3 regions of the Bradyrhizobium sp. WSM471 genome follow, and region 1 is predicted to be linked to each of the others. Evidence: predicted binding sites of a transcription regulator. Region 1 holds the regulator's gene; each other region holds the start of a gene.
What was found. Region 1 encodes LexA, which represses DNA repair genes until DNA is damaged. Its sites were predicted from a motif close to TGTTCNNNNTGTGTTCNG; they were not measured.
Positions count from the first base shown of each region.

Region 2: the regulator LexA is predicted to act here: its motif matches at 1,987-2,004, upstream of BRA471DRAFT_RS11515 (DUF3072 domain-containing protein).
Region 3: the regulator LexA is predicted to act here: its motif matches at 1,486-1,503, upstream of BRA471DRAFT_RS13780 (putative DNA modification/repair radical SAM protein).

Region 1 is NZ_CM001442.1:4,664,122-4,668,427, reverse strand. It holds gene BRA471DRAFT_RS20800 (hypothetical protein) at 41-475, opposite strand; gene lexA (transcriptional repressor LexA) at 939-1,640, opposite strand; gene glp (gephyrin-like molybdotransferase Glp) at 1,817-3,028, opposite strand; gene BRA471DRAFT_RS20780 (HAD family phosphatase) at 3,619-4,251, opposite strand; gene BRA471DRAFT_RS20775 (alpha-hydroxy acid oxidase) at 4,260-4,306, opposite strand, start outside.
Region 2 is NZ_CM001442.1:2,663,648-2,667,953, forward strand. It holds gene BRA471DRAFT_RS11500 (Do family serine endopeptidase) at 1-702, shown strand, start outside; gene BRA471DRAFT_RS11505 (hypothetical protein) at 968-1,330, shown strand; gene BRA471DRAFT_RS11510 (DUF6496 domain-containing protein) at 1,337-1,651, opposite strand; gene BRA471DRAFT_RS11515 (DUF3072 domain-containing protein) at 1,738-1,950, opposite strand; gene BRA471DRAFT_RS11520 (hypothetical protein) at 2,066-2,287, shown strand; gene BRA471DRAFT_RS36790 (hypothetical protein) at 2,306-2,497, shown strand; gene BRA471DRAFT_RS38305 (hypothetical protein) at 2,631-2,828, shown strand; gene BRA471DRAFT_RS11525 (type 1 glutamine amidotransferase domain-containing protein) at 2,902-3,462, shown strand; gene BRA471DRAFT_RS11530 (hypothetical protein) at 3,532-3,777, opposite strand; gene BRA471DRAFT_RS11535 (hypothetical protein) at 3,873-4,130, opposite strand; gene BRA471DRAFT_RS11540 (hypothetical protein) at 4,269-4,306, shown strand, end outside.
Region 3 is NZ_CM001442.1:3,179,331-3,183,636, reverse strand. It holds gene BRA471DRAFT_RS13790 (DNA polymerase Y family protein) at 1-736, opposite strand, end outside; gene BRA471DRAFT_RS13785 (ImuA family protein) at 633-1,421, opposite strand; gene BRA471DRAFT_RS13780 (putative DNA modification/repair radical SAM protein) at 1,585-2,820, shown strand; gene BRA471DRAFT_RS13775 (UdgX family uracil-DNA binding protein) at 2,820-4,262, shown strand.

The DNA of each region.
Region 1 (4,306 bases):
CAATCCTGACCTCCGACCTCGTAGCCGGAGGGCGGCTGTGTCAGCCGATCGGCAGGTGCGTGACGGTCGGCTGCCTGTCGGCGATGATTTGCGCCTTGTTCTCGCGCTCGGTGACCGACTGAGTCACCGGCAGTTGCAGCACGGTCGCTCGCTGGCCTTCGACGAGCTGCGTCACCAGCACGTATTTGCCGTCGGGGAATTCGATCGCGTCATGATGGCGGTCGGGAACGTGCGGATCGATCTTGCCGAACTTGCCCACGCGGGAATTGATGGTGCGCGTCCAGATCCAGCGATTGTCGTAGCGGACGTCGTCGGCGAAGGCGAGCTCCGTTCCCGGCAGCAGGCAGACGGCAACAGACGGATCGGCTGCGGAGGCGAAGCCGCGCGTCGAGGTGCCGCGGAAGCTTGTCGTGACGATCGTCTCGCCGACTTCGGCGGGGCGCGACGCGACGGCATGCAGGCTGTAGTCACACATCGGGTGCTCCTCATGCTGGGATAGCAACCCGCGTCTCTCAATCGAGGCGCAGGCCTCTATCAGAGTTGAAGCACGAACGCTCTGCTTGGTTGTGGGCAAATCTGCGGCTGGTTTCTGCAGGCCGCGATCACATTATCTTTCCCGAATTCAATAGGAACAAAGCCCCTTGCGATGCATTCGGGAGGCGCATGCGCGAATATTGCCGGCTTGGCTGCAACGGTCGAACTTGACCGCTGGTCGCTGTTTCCTCGAACGCTCGAGCCGCGAAGCGGTGCTGTTTGAAGCGGTACCGCTTCGTCGGCGTCGCGAGGAGCCAGCGCCGGAGGAGGGGCCGGATAGTCTGTGCAGAACCAGAACGACTATCCAGCCGGAGCGGACGATCATCCGATCCAATCTCTGACCGGCGCTGCAGATCGGAAGCGCGCGAGGCGCCAAGCACTTCCGGTATGAAGCATTTCCGGTATCAGTACTTCCGGTAAAGCCCGATCAGCTTGCCCTGAATCTTCACCCGGTTGGGCGGCAGGATGCGGACCTCATAGGCTGCGTTGGCGGGCTCGAGCGCGATCGAGGCGCCGCGACGGCGGAAGCGCTTCAGCGTCGCTTCCTCGTCGTCGATCAGCGCCACCACGATGTCGCCGGTATCAGCGCTCTCGTTGCGCTGGATCAGCGCCATGTCGCCGTCGAGGATGCCGGCCTCGACCATGGAATCACCGCGTACTTCGAGCGCGTAATGCTCACCCGAGCCGAGCATGTCAGGCGGTACGCTGATGGTATGGCTGCGGGTCTGCAATGCCTCGATCGGCGTGCCGGCCGCGATGCGGCCCATCACCGGCACCGCGACGGGGCGTTCGCCCTCGTCCGCGGGCAGGCTGGAGCCCGCACGCACCTTGCCGAGATTGCCCTCGATGACGCTCGGGGTGAAGCCGCGGCGGCTGCCGGCGGCCGCCTGGAGCTCCGGCAGCTTGATGACTTCAATCGCACGGGCGCGGTTGGGCAGGCGTCGGATGAAGCCACGTTCCTCGAGCGCCGTGATCAGGCGATGGATGCCCGACTTCGAGCGCAGGTCGAGCGCATCCTTCATCTCGTCGAAGGAGGGCGGCACGCCGCTTTCCTTCAGACGTTCACTGATGAACCGCAGAAGCTCGTATTGTTTGCGCGTTAACATCTCGACCAAAGTCCCCCGGTTGATGTCGTCCGATTCCGAGACGCAGAATTCGGCCATAAGCCGCTACATGCTCGAAACAAATCATGAACGGACACTATATGTTCGATACATGTTCCGCAACTGCTTAATTTACCGTGAACAGGGCGAACTTCGCGGAACGCGCGTTGCGGGGGCGCTCAGACGGGGAGCCGCAACACTTCGCAAGCCGTGCCGGCTTCGGCCTTCGGCGCGAATGGTGCGCGCACGAGAAGTACCTGCGCTGCAGCGAGATTCGCAAGCAGCGAAGAGTCCTGATGATTGACGGGAAGAACGACGCGTGTGCCATCGTCACGCTCCTCCAGATGCGCCCGCAGATAGTCCTCGCGCTGGTCGTTGGCGCCGACGTCGCGGCCGAGCACGGCGCGTTCACGGCGATGGTGAATCACCGAACGGCCCGACAGGGCGCGAATCAGCGGCACCATGAACAGGAAAGCGCACACGTAGGACGACACGGGATTGCCCGGCAGGCCGATCACACCCATTGCGCCGAGTCGTCCGTGCATCATCGGCTTGCCTGGCCGCATCGCGATCTTCCAGAACGCCATCGCGATGCCTTCGTCCCGCAGCGCCTGCTGGACCAGATCGTGGTCGCCGACCGATGCGCCGCCGGTCGTGATCAGGATGTCGGCGCCGCTCTCGCGGGCGCGGCGGATGCCGGCGGTGGTCGCCTCCAGCGTGTCGGCGGCAATCCCGAGGTCGATGGTCTCGGCGCCCTCGCTGCGGGCGAGCGCGTGCAGGGCGTAGCCGTTGGAATAGACGATCTGGCCGTGGCCGGGCGTGGTGCCCGGCATCACCAGCTCGTCGCCAGTGGCGAGAATCGCGACCTTCGGTCGCCTGAAAACGGCAAGGTGCGGATGGTTCATCCCGGCGGCGAGCGCGAGGTCGCGCTCGGTGAGACGGCTTCCCTTGCGCAGGAGCACGTCGCCTTCGCGGAAATCGACGCCGGCGCGGCGGATGTGCCGTCCGGCGACCGCGGCTTCCTTGATCGTGATACGCTCGCTGGCGGCGACCGTGTCCTCCTGGATCACGACGGCGTCCGCGCCAGCGGGAACGACGCCGCCGGTGAAGATCCGCACGGCCTCGCCGGCGCCGACCGTCCCCGCGAACGGCCGGCCCGCCGCGACTTCGCCGATGACGGTGAGCTCCGAATCGATCGTCGCGGCATCGGCCGCGCGCACCGCGTAGCCGTCCATCGCGGACATCGCCTGCGGCGGCTGCGTGCGTCGCGCGGCGACGTCACGCGCGAGCACGCGATGGTAGGCCTCGTCGAGGGAAATCATGTCTTCCGGCAGCGGCTCTGCACCCGCCAGCACCGCGGCAAGCGCGTCGGAAACCGGCATCAAGGCCACGGCGAAAACTCCTGCTCGGCACGTTCGGGCGAATGTTCCGCAAGTCTTCTAGCCGAGCGCGGGCGCGGAGGCAAAAACGGGGCAGTCATCCCGCCGCTTCGCATTGTTCCGGAAGGCGGATCAAACGTGTCGCGGCATGATCCGAGGGAAGTGAGAGATCGGCAGGAGAGTGGTCATGGAAGCGACGAAAATCATGACAAGACGAGAGCGACGAGCGCCCCGGCCTGCATCGATCAGCTCCCTGCCTGCCCGGGAGTTACGTCGGGCGCCTTCGGCCCCTGGTCTTTGTCTGGCAGCGGATCGGCCTGGGATTTCAGGTCGGCGGCCTTGCTCACGAGCTTGGCGGAAAGGTCCGAGTCTGAAGTTGTCCTGGCGAATTCAAGGAGAAGAGAGGCCTGCCTAGTGAGGTAGTTTTTGCCCAACACGGTGATGCACCCGTTCGTAGAAGTCCCAACGGGCTGTAGACTCCTGAAGACGGTATTCTGTTCCGGGAACTCTGTATAAAAATGCACAAAGTGATTGGTTCCAAAATCTTTCGAATTAGTTCCGTCGGGCGCACCTTCCATGGGCTTCGCGCCGACGGATCGTCGTCAGATGCCCAATGCCTTCAACGCGTTCCCGACGTCACGCGGCGAGGTCACATGCACCGCCGTCAAGCCGCGCGCCCGCGCTCCCTCGATGTTTTCAGCAAGATCGTCGAAGAACACGATGCGCCCGGCGGGCACGCCGATCGCCGCAACGACGTGGTCGAAGGCTTCCGCATCCGGTTTGCGCAGGCCGATGCTGGACGACAAATAAAGCTCTCGGAAATGGCCGAGGAGGTCGGCATACTCCCTCGAGAAATGGTCCACGTGCGGCCGGTTGGTGTTGGAGAAAGCGTAAAGCGGCATCTGCTTCGCTGCCCGCGGCAGCAGCTCGGAGATCTCAGGCATTTCGCCGGCGAAGATCGCGTTCCAGCCTTCCAGGAACTGCGCGTCCGAAATGCCGATTCCGAGCGAGGCTCGCAATGAGGCGAAATAATCCTCATCGCTGATTTTCCCCATCTCGTGCAACCGATAGGCTTCGCTGTCCCGCACATAACGCGCGACGATGGCGTCGGGCTTGCAGCCGGCATGTCCCGCCCAGCAGGCGATCGCCTTGGAAAAATCGATATCGAGCACCACGCGGCCGAGATCGAACAGGAGCGCATCCGCAGCTCCGGGAGAGAGCGATTTCACCTGCATCCTTTCACTCAGTATCGATACGGCTCGTGGTCGAACAGCGGAAACGCGCTGAACA
Region 2 (4,306 bases), 2.0 Mb from region 1:
TCGGTCGGCATCGGCTTCGACATTCCGGCCTCGACCGCAAAGCTCGTCGTCGCACAGTTGAAGGACAAGGGCGCGGTCACGCGCGGCTGGCTCGGCGTGCAGGTGCAGCCGGTGACGTCGGATATCGCCGACAGCCTCGGCCTCAAGGAGGCGCGCGGCGCGATCGTCGACAATCCGCAGGACGGCAGCCCGGCGGCGAAGGCGGGCATCGAGGCGGGCGACGTCATCACCGCCGTCAACGGCACCGCGATCAAGGATTCCCGCGATCTCGCCCGCACCATCGCCACCCTGGCGCCGGGCACGTCCGTGAAGCTCGATGTCGTCCACAAGGGCGACAGCAAGACGGTGACACTGGCGCTTGGCGAGTTGCCGAACGAGCGGCAGGCCAGAGCCGACGAGGGCAAGTCGCAGCCAGATGCCGGCATGCCGCCGCGTCTCGGGCTCAGCCTGGCTCCGGCCGGCGACGTGCAGGGCGCCGGCCAGAAGGGCGTCGTCGTCACTGAAGTCGATCCGCAAGGTCCGGCCGCGCAACGCGGCATCCAGACCGGCGACGTCATCCTCAACGTGGGCGGCAAGGCCGTCGCCAATATCGGCGATGTCCGTTCGGAGCTGGCGCAGGCGAAATCGTCCGGCAAGCGCAGCGTGCTGCTGCAGGTCAGAAGCGCACAGGCGACCCGGTTCGTGGCGGTGCCGCTCGCATAGGGCGAACGTCGATCGGCGCAACTCCAAAAGGCGGCCTTTGGGCCGCCTTTCCTGTTCGCCTTCAGGATTTCCGCAGATCGCCGATAACATTCTCGTTAACGGCAGGGAGGATGACCCGGTTCGTCCGAAAAAGCCGTGTTCGCTCATCACCATTGCAAATCTCGTACGGACTCGGCGGCAATGACGCTGCCGACGATTGCAAGCGTGGAACTTCGAACTTGCCGCCGCTGAGCCGGCCGGCAATTCGTATTTGATCGGTGCCGACATGGATCGATTGAAGCTCTCGCTGAGGACTGCGCTGCTCGTGGCGCCATTCGTGCTGTGGGGTGGAAACGCTCTCGGGCGTGACGATGGCCGCTACGCGGACTCACCCCTCAAGCCGTGGTTCGACGGCCTGCGCAGCCATCTCGGTCCGTGCTGCTCGGATGCGGATGGGTTTGCCGTCGCCGATCCCGACTGGGACTCGCACAATGGACATTATCGCGTGCGGCTCGACGGCGAATGGGTCGAGGTGCCGGACGAAGCGGTGATCACCGAGCCGAACCGGGCCGGCCGCACCATGGTGTGGCCGGTGAAGACCGCGTTCGGCGTTTCGATCCGCTGCTTCATGCCCGGCAGCATGATCTGACGGAGGTCAGCGCGACCGTTTGGAGGATTTGCGCTTCGACGTCTTCTTCGACGTCTTCTTGGTTTTCCTGGATGTCTTCTTGGACGTTTTCTTTGACGTCTTCTTGGACGTCTTCCGCTTCGCGGCTTTCTTCGGGACCTTCTTGCCCTTCTTGCGCGCTTTCGACAGGCCGATCGCGATCGCCTGCTTGCGGCTCTTCACGCGTCCGCCTCGACCGCCCGGTCCGCTTTTCGCGGTACCCTTCTTGTAGCGCTTCATCTCGCTTTCGACATCGCTGCCGGAGCTGCGCGAGTAGCGGCGCTTCTTTGCCTTGCGTGCCATGCATGTTCTCCCTTGGCAGGGGAAAACCATCCGGGACAGGCATGGTTCCGAAGCGCGCAAGCAACGTCGGGGATACGCGAGCTGGCCTAGAACGAATCCGCCAGCTCGATCTCGGCTTCCAGCACCTGAATGCGCCGCGCTGCCTCGCTGGAGGACAGATCCCGCGCATATTGCGCGGGTTGATACGCCTCTTCGCTCAGCCGTTTCAGCCGGAGGCCCTGCGCGCGCGTCATCTGCTCGGTGAGGAAAGTCTTGGCGGTGAGGAAGGCCTTGGCGTCGTATTTACCTTGAACCTGCATGTCGCTTCTCCCTTCTGAAATCGTGACTTGACTATATGTTCTTATTTTGTTCTAACAAGCCATGGACAACAGAATTAATGAAATTCGACGTAAAATCAGCGCCTTGAGGCTGGAAATGGCCGATATTGAGGTGTCCGTCCGCGAACTCGTCGAGCGCGATCGCGACTGCACAGAGAAGGCCCTGGCGCAGATGGATCTGCGCCGGAAAATCAATCTGCTGATCGGCGAATGGAAGGCTGCAGGTGGCGGCGATGTCCTGCCGAATGTCCGCGATAGGATGCGCCTTCGTTCCGCGAAGACATCAGGTAGTCCTCTGCGCGTGATCGCGCGCCGCTGAGAGCTTTGGGAGCGCACGGTGGAGGAAGACCCGGATGCGTACCGGATTCTAAAGCTGCGCGCCGAGATTCTCGAACTGGGCTCTGCCATCCGGCAGCTGCAACGCGAGGGGCTCGACGACGCCGCCGCCCAGCTCTTGATCGCGCGCAAGCGTGCACGACTCGATCATCTGGTGAAGTCAGATCCTGCAGCGCGCCTTAACGTCACCTGAGGCCCGACGCAGCTAAGCGAGTTCGTCACGTCAAGGCAGGTAGATCAGGGCACCTTCGGAGCGCCGGCCCAGCAATAGAACGCCCGAGATCAAGAGGCCGAGGCCGGCCGGCAGATATTAGAACGAGCCACCCATGGCTATCAGCCACGCGCCTCCGATCGCGATGATGATGCCGCAGATGAGCATGATTGCGCCGAGCAGCGGCGCCGCCCGGCGCGAGAGCAATGACCGGACGTTCGTCATTCGCCACCTCGATGGATTGAATGCGGTTCAACCGATCTTTTCGGCGAACCTTCCTGTGGCCGACATAACCTGCCGCACATCCGCGTGAGGCCGGCAATCGCGCGGAACGGAAGCCGGCTCGACCGATTGACCGGGCTCCTCTCACATTAACGGAGTGTTCCATGGAGCTTCAGGGTAAGACGATCGCGATCTTGGCCACGCACGGCTTTGAACAATCGGAACTGGAAGTGCCGCGCGACCGCTTGAAACAGGCAGGCGCGACGGTCCATGTGGTCTCGCTTGCACCCGGCGAGATCAAGGGCTGGGACATGAAGGATTGGGGTCGGCCCGTGAAGGTCGACAAGACGCTCGATCAGGTATCGAGCAGCGACTACGATGCGATCGTTCTGCCGGGTGGGCAGATTAATCCTGACCTCCTACGGGTCGAGCCGAAAGCTTTGAGCTTCGTCAAGGACATCTTCAACGCGAAGAAGGTCGTTGCGGCAGTCTGCCATGCGCCTTGGCTCCTGATTGAGACAGGCATCGCCAGGGGCCGCAAGATGACCTCATACAAATCGATCAAGACCGATGTCATCAATGCCGGCGCGGCATGGGAAGACTCGCAGGTGGTTGCTGACCAGGGCGTCATCACCTCGCGCAACCCCGGCGATCTCGAAGCCTTCAGCGCCAAAATCATCGAAGAAGTGAAGGAAGGCCGGCACCTTCAACGCAGCGCAGCGTGAAGTCAGCGACTCCCGGACGGAAAAGCCCCGCGTTGTTCGCGGGGCTTTTGTCCGACATGTCGGCGTAGATTACTTGGTGTTGCTCATGCCGCCTTTGTTGTTCGTCATGGTGCCGCCCTGGTCGGAGCCGGGACCGGAGCCGCCCTGACCGGAGGGATCAGGCCCCTTGGAGGACTTGGTGTTGGCGCCCGTAGTCTGCGACGATGACATCGAGGATCCGTGTTTTGCCTTGTGCGACTTGGCCTGCACGGCGAACGGCGCGGCGGCGAGGCCGGTTGCCAACATCACCGCAAGCGCGAGCTTGGTGGTCTTCATGCGCGGGAACTCCCTGAGTTGAATTGACGCAGGCAGCCAACCGTCATTCGTCGCGGGAGGTCCGAACAAGGGAGTTCCGGCAAATCACCAATACTTCAAGGTTGCTGGTCGTTCTCTGCGAGGATGAATACGACGCCGGTGAGTGTCGCGCCGATCGCGAACGTCGTCACCAATGTGAGGGCAAAAACGACTACGGCCTGCCTTCCGCCGTGACTCAGCAAATTGGCGACGCCTGGATTGGACAGCACCAGCAAGAGGCTGAAAGCGAGCCCGAGGGCTGCGCCCATCATGGCGTGCGTCATCAGCTTGATGAGCCCGCTCGGAGAGATCAGGTCCGACTTTTTCGCGCGCATGGAACTTTATTCCGATGTCGCAAGCAACGCCTGCGATACGCGCCGGTTCCATCCGCATGAAGGAATCGTTATCGCCCGCTTCATCCGACGTTCATGCCAAGCCTGCAAGAATGACCACGCAACACGGGAACATTCGATATGGGTAAGGTGGTCTTTCTCTATCGCTCTCTGGCTTA
Region 3 (4,306 bases), 1.5 Mb from region 1:
GCGGCTTTCGTGGATTGATCGGCGCATCGCCCTGCCCCAGCGCATGCGCGAGCAGTGTGGAGAATCGTGCACCAAACCGCGCCGTGATTTCGCTCGGCGTGCGCGAGGCGACATCGCCGATGGTCTTCAAGCCGGCGCGGCGCAGGCCGGTGCTGATAGTCTCGCCCGCGCCGAGCGCGGACACCGGAAACCGGCTGATTGCCGCCGCCTCCCCGCCATCGGCAACGATGGTCCCTGAAGATTGCCGCGTCAGCGTGCGCGCGCAGACCGAGGTACCGGCGATCGCCGCGCTGACGGCAAAGCCCTGGCGATCGAGGGCACGGACAAGGGTTTGCAACAGCGCAGCCTCGCCGCCAAACAGATGCGCGCAGCCGGTGATGTCGAGAAACAGCCCGTGCGGCGGATCGAGCGCCACCAGCGGCGTGAAGCGGTCGCACCAGTCGGCGATGTCGCCGATCGTCTTCGCATCAGCCATGGCATCGGCGTCGAACACCTTTAGATCCGGACACATCGCCCGGGCATTGGCCAGGGGCTGGCCGATATACAGACCGAGGCGCTCGGCGGCCTCGTCCAGCGCATGGATCACCAACGCGTTGCTGTCCTTGATGACGACAATGCTCGGATCATTGGTTCTACCCAGCCCGACGCCGTCGAAGAACCGCTGGATCCGGTCGATGGGCAGGCGCGGCAGCCACAGGCTGAGGATACGCCGACGATTCAGAGAACTGGCACTCATCACATTTCCATTCCATGATCCACCGGCCGCAGGGGCCATGACGATTGCGCAGGAGCTCGGCATCGAAGCGCGGCGCGCCCCAGGCACTCCACACCGGCCCCGGCGGCGAATGCGCCGCGCGAAGCATCCATCTGGTCTCGGCGGTCGAGGGCAAGGGTTGCGCGGCCATCCGCAGCAGCAAACCGGTGACACCGGAAGATTGCGCAGCCAGCGTCAGCTTGCGGCTCGCCACGAGATCGAACTGCCTGGTCTCACCCCAGAGCTCGAGCACGACCGCGCCCAGCGCGTCGCAGGCGAGCGCATCGGCCGACGTGCGCAGGGCACTCTCCACGTCGGCAGCGCGTACCATCACCATGCGGCGCGGATCGAGACCGATCTCGGCGAGCCCGCTCATCGACAGCGCCCCGGTTTCAATGTCTGAAAAATCCTGCCGCACCCACAGCAGTGGCTTGCGCACCGTCACGCGCCCCGCAAGTCCCGTGACAAAGCCGGTCGCGGCCGCGCCCTGGCGTCCTTCGCAAAACACCTCGTGGATTGTCGCGCGCGCGAGCCCGCCCTTCAGCGCGCTGTCGGCCTCGCTATGGCCGAGCGCGACACGGTCACGATGATGCACGACCTCCGCCGTCTCGATGCGCTCGATCTGGCCGCGCAAGGCTGCAAGCGCGCTTGTTCGTGCGCCGCTCATATACGCCGCTCCTCAAGGGTGATTGCCGATGGCTCTCAAAAAGAGAACCAGCGGCTAGCTCATTTGTTCATGATATGTTCTAATATAAAGCTAACGACGCCCCGGGAGTCAATCGAATTGGCGGGCCTTGGGATTCATGAGCTGAATCAAAGGGATTCCAACTATGGACGTGCAACGCAAGCTGGAAATCCTGGCGGACGCCGCCAAGTACGACGCGTCCTGCGCCTCCAGCGGCACCGAGAGGCGGGATTCCAGCGACGGCAAGGGCATGGGCTCGACCGCGCCCGGCATGGGCATCTGCCATTCCTACGCGCCGGACGGCCGCTGCATCTCGCTGCTCAAAGTGCTGCTGACCAACGCCTGCAATTACGATTGCCTCTATTGCGTCAACCGCGCCTCCTCCAATGTGCCGCGTGCCCGCTTCACCATCGACGAAGTGGTCAAGCTGACGCTCGACTTCTACCGGCGCAATTACATCGAGGGGCTGTTTCTCTCCTCCGGCATCATCCGCAACCCCGACTACACCATGGAGCAGGTGGTGAGCGTCGCGCGCAAACTGCGCGAGGAGCATCACTTCCGCGGCTACATCCATCTCAAGACTATCCCCGAGGCCGACGATGCATTGATCTCCGAGGCCGGCAAATATGCCGACCGTCTCTCCATCAACATCGAGATGCCACAGGAGACGAGCCTGCAGCAATTCGCGCCCGAGAAAGACGTGCGCGCGATCCGCCGCACCATGGGCCGGCTGCGGCTGAAGCTGGACGAGGCCGAGGAAAGCCGCAGCGCGAAGACGAAAGCCAAGCCGCAGCGCTTCGCGCCGGCCGGCCAGAGCACGCAGATGATCGTCGGCGCCGACGCGGCCTCCGACCACACCATCCTCCACACCAGCGCCAATCTCTACGGTTCATATCGGCTGAGGCGCGTCTATTATTCCGCGTTCAGCCCGATCCCCGATGCCAGTCGCGCGCTGCCTCTGCGCGCGCCGCCCTTGCTGCGCGAGCACCGACTCTATCAGGCCGATTGGCTGATGCGGTTCTACGGCTTCGACGTCGGGGAGATCGTCGACGACAGCGCGATGCTGCCGCTCGACATCGATCCAAAACTCGCCTGGGCGCTGCGCCACCGCGACCGCTTCCCGCTCGACGTCAACCGCGCCAGCCGCGAGGAATTGTTGCGCGTGCCGGGCTTCGGCACCAAGGCGGTCGAGCGCATCATCGCGGCGCGCCGCACGACCACGATCCGCATCGCCGATCTCGCGCGGCTGCATGTGCCCCGGAGTAAAGCGCTGCCGTTCATCGTCCTCAGCGATCACCGGCCCGCGCCACATCGCCTCGACGAGGCACGGCTGATCGAACGATTCAAGCCGAAGGCAACACAACTGGGATTTGGCTTCTGATGCAGTACATCACCCTCGAGAGCGAAACCGATTTCGACGGCTGGCGCAAAGCCGCGCGTAGCCTCGTGCTTCATCAGGTGAAACCGGCCGATGTCACCTGGGCCGTGGAGGGTGGCGAAGCGGAGCTGTTCGCGACGCCCTCGCCGTCTCCGCTGCCGGCGGCTGGCGACGGCACCTTCAACGTGCCTGCAAAATTCGTCGAGCTCGCCAAGGCCGCGATCCTGCATCGCGATCCCGAGCGTTTCGCGATCCTCTATCGCCTGCTGTTTCGGCTGAAGAACAATCACGATCTCACCGAGGTCGCGACCGATGCCGATGTCGCGCAAGTCATGGCCATGGCAAAGGCGGTCTACCGCGACGAGCACAAGATGCATGCCTTCGTGCGCTTCCGCGAGATCGGCAGGGAACGTGAAGCACACTACGTTGCGTGGTTCGAGCCGGAGCATCACATCGTCGAGCTCGCCGCGCCGTTCTTCGCCAAGCGCTTTGCCGACATGCCCTGGTCGATCCTGACGCCGGATTTGTGCGCGCATTGGGATGGCCACGCGCTCTCGTTCACATCAGGCGTCAGCAAGAGCGAGGCGCCGAGCGAAGACCGGCTGGAGGAAACCTGGCGGCGCTACTACACCAGCATCTTCAATCCGGCCCGCCTTAAAGTGAAGGCGATGCAAACGGAGATGCCGAAGAAATATTGGAGGAACCTGCCCGAGGCTTCGATCATTAAGCCTCTGATCGAGGATGCCGAGCGCATGACCGGCGCCATGATCGCCAATGCCGCAACCAATCCGCACAAGCCTCAAAAGCGGCCGGAGGCTCCGATGAAACGCAAGATCGCTACCGACGATCTCGAAGCGCTCCGCGAGGAGGCCGCCCACTGCCGCGCCTGCCATCTCTACAAGGACGCCACCCAGACCGTGTTCGGCGAGGGTCCGAAGTCCGCCAATATCATGCTGGTCGGCGAGCAGCCCGGCGACAAGGAAGACCTCGCGGGCCATCCCTTCGTCGGTCCGGCCGGCCAGATGCTCGACCGGGCACTGCAAGAGGCCGGCGTCGACCGCAAGAAGGTCTATGTCACCAACGCGGTGAAACACTTCAAATTCGTGCCGCGCGGCAAAATCCGCCTGCATCAGAAGCCGAATACGCCGGAGATAAAGGCCTGCCGACAGTGGTATGAGCGGGAAGTCTCCGTCATCCAGCCCGATCTCATCGTTGCGATGGGCGCGACCGCCGCGCAGAGCGTGTTCGGCAAGATCACCCCGATCGGAAAGAACCGTGGCCGGCTCATAGACCTGCCCGACGGTTACAAGGCGCTGGTGACGGTGCACCCGTCCTATCTGCTGCGGCTGCCCGATCCGGAAGCCAAGGCGCTGGAATATCAGCGCTTTGTCGAAGACCTGAAGATCGTCGCCGGTTTGCAGAAGAAAGCCGCGCGCGCCGCCTGAATACGAGCGGGAAAACGGCTTTCAAGCCTCGGTTGTCATCCAGC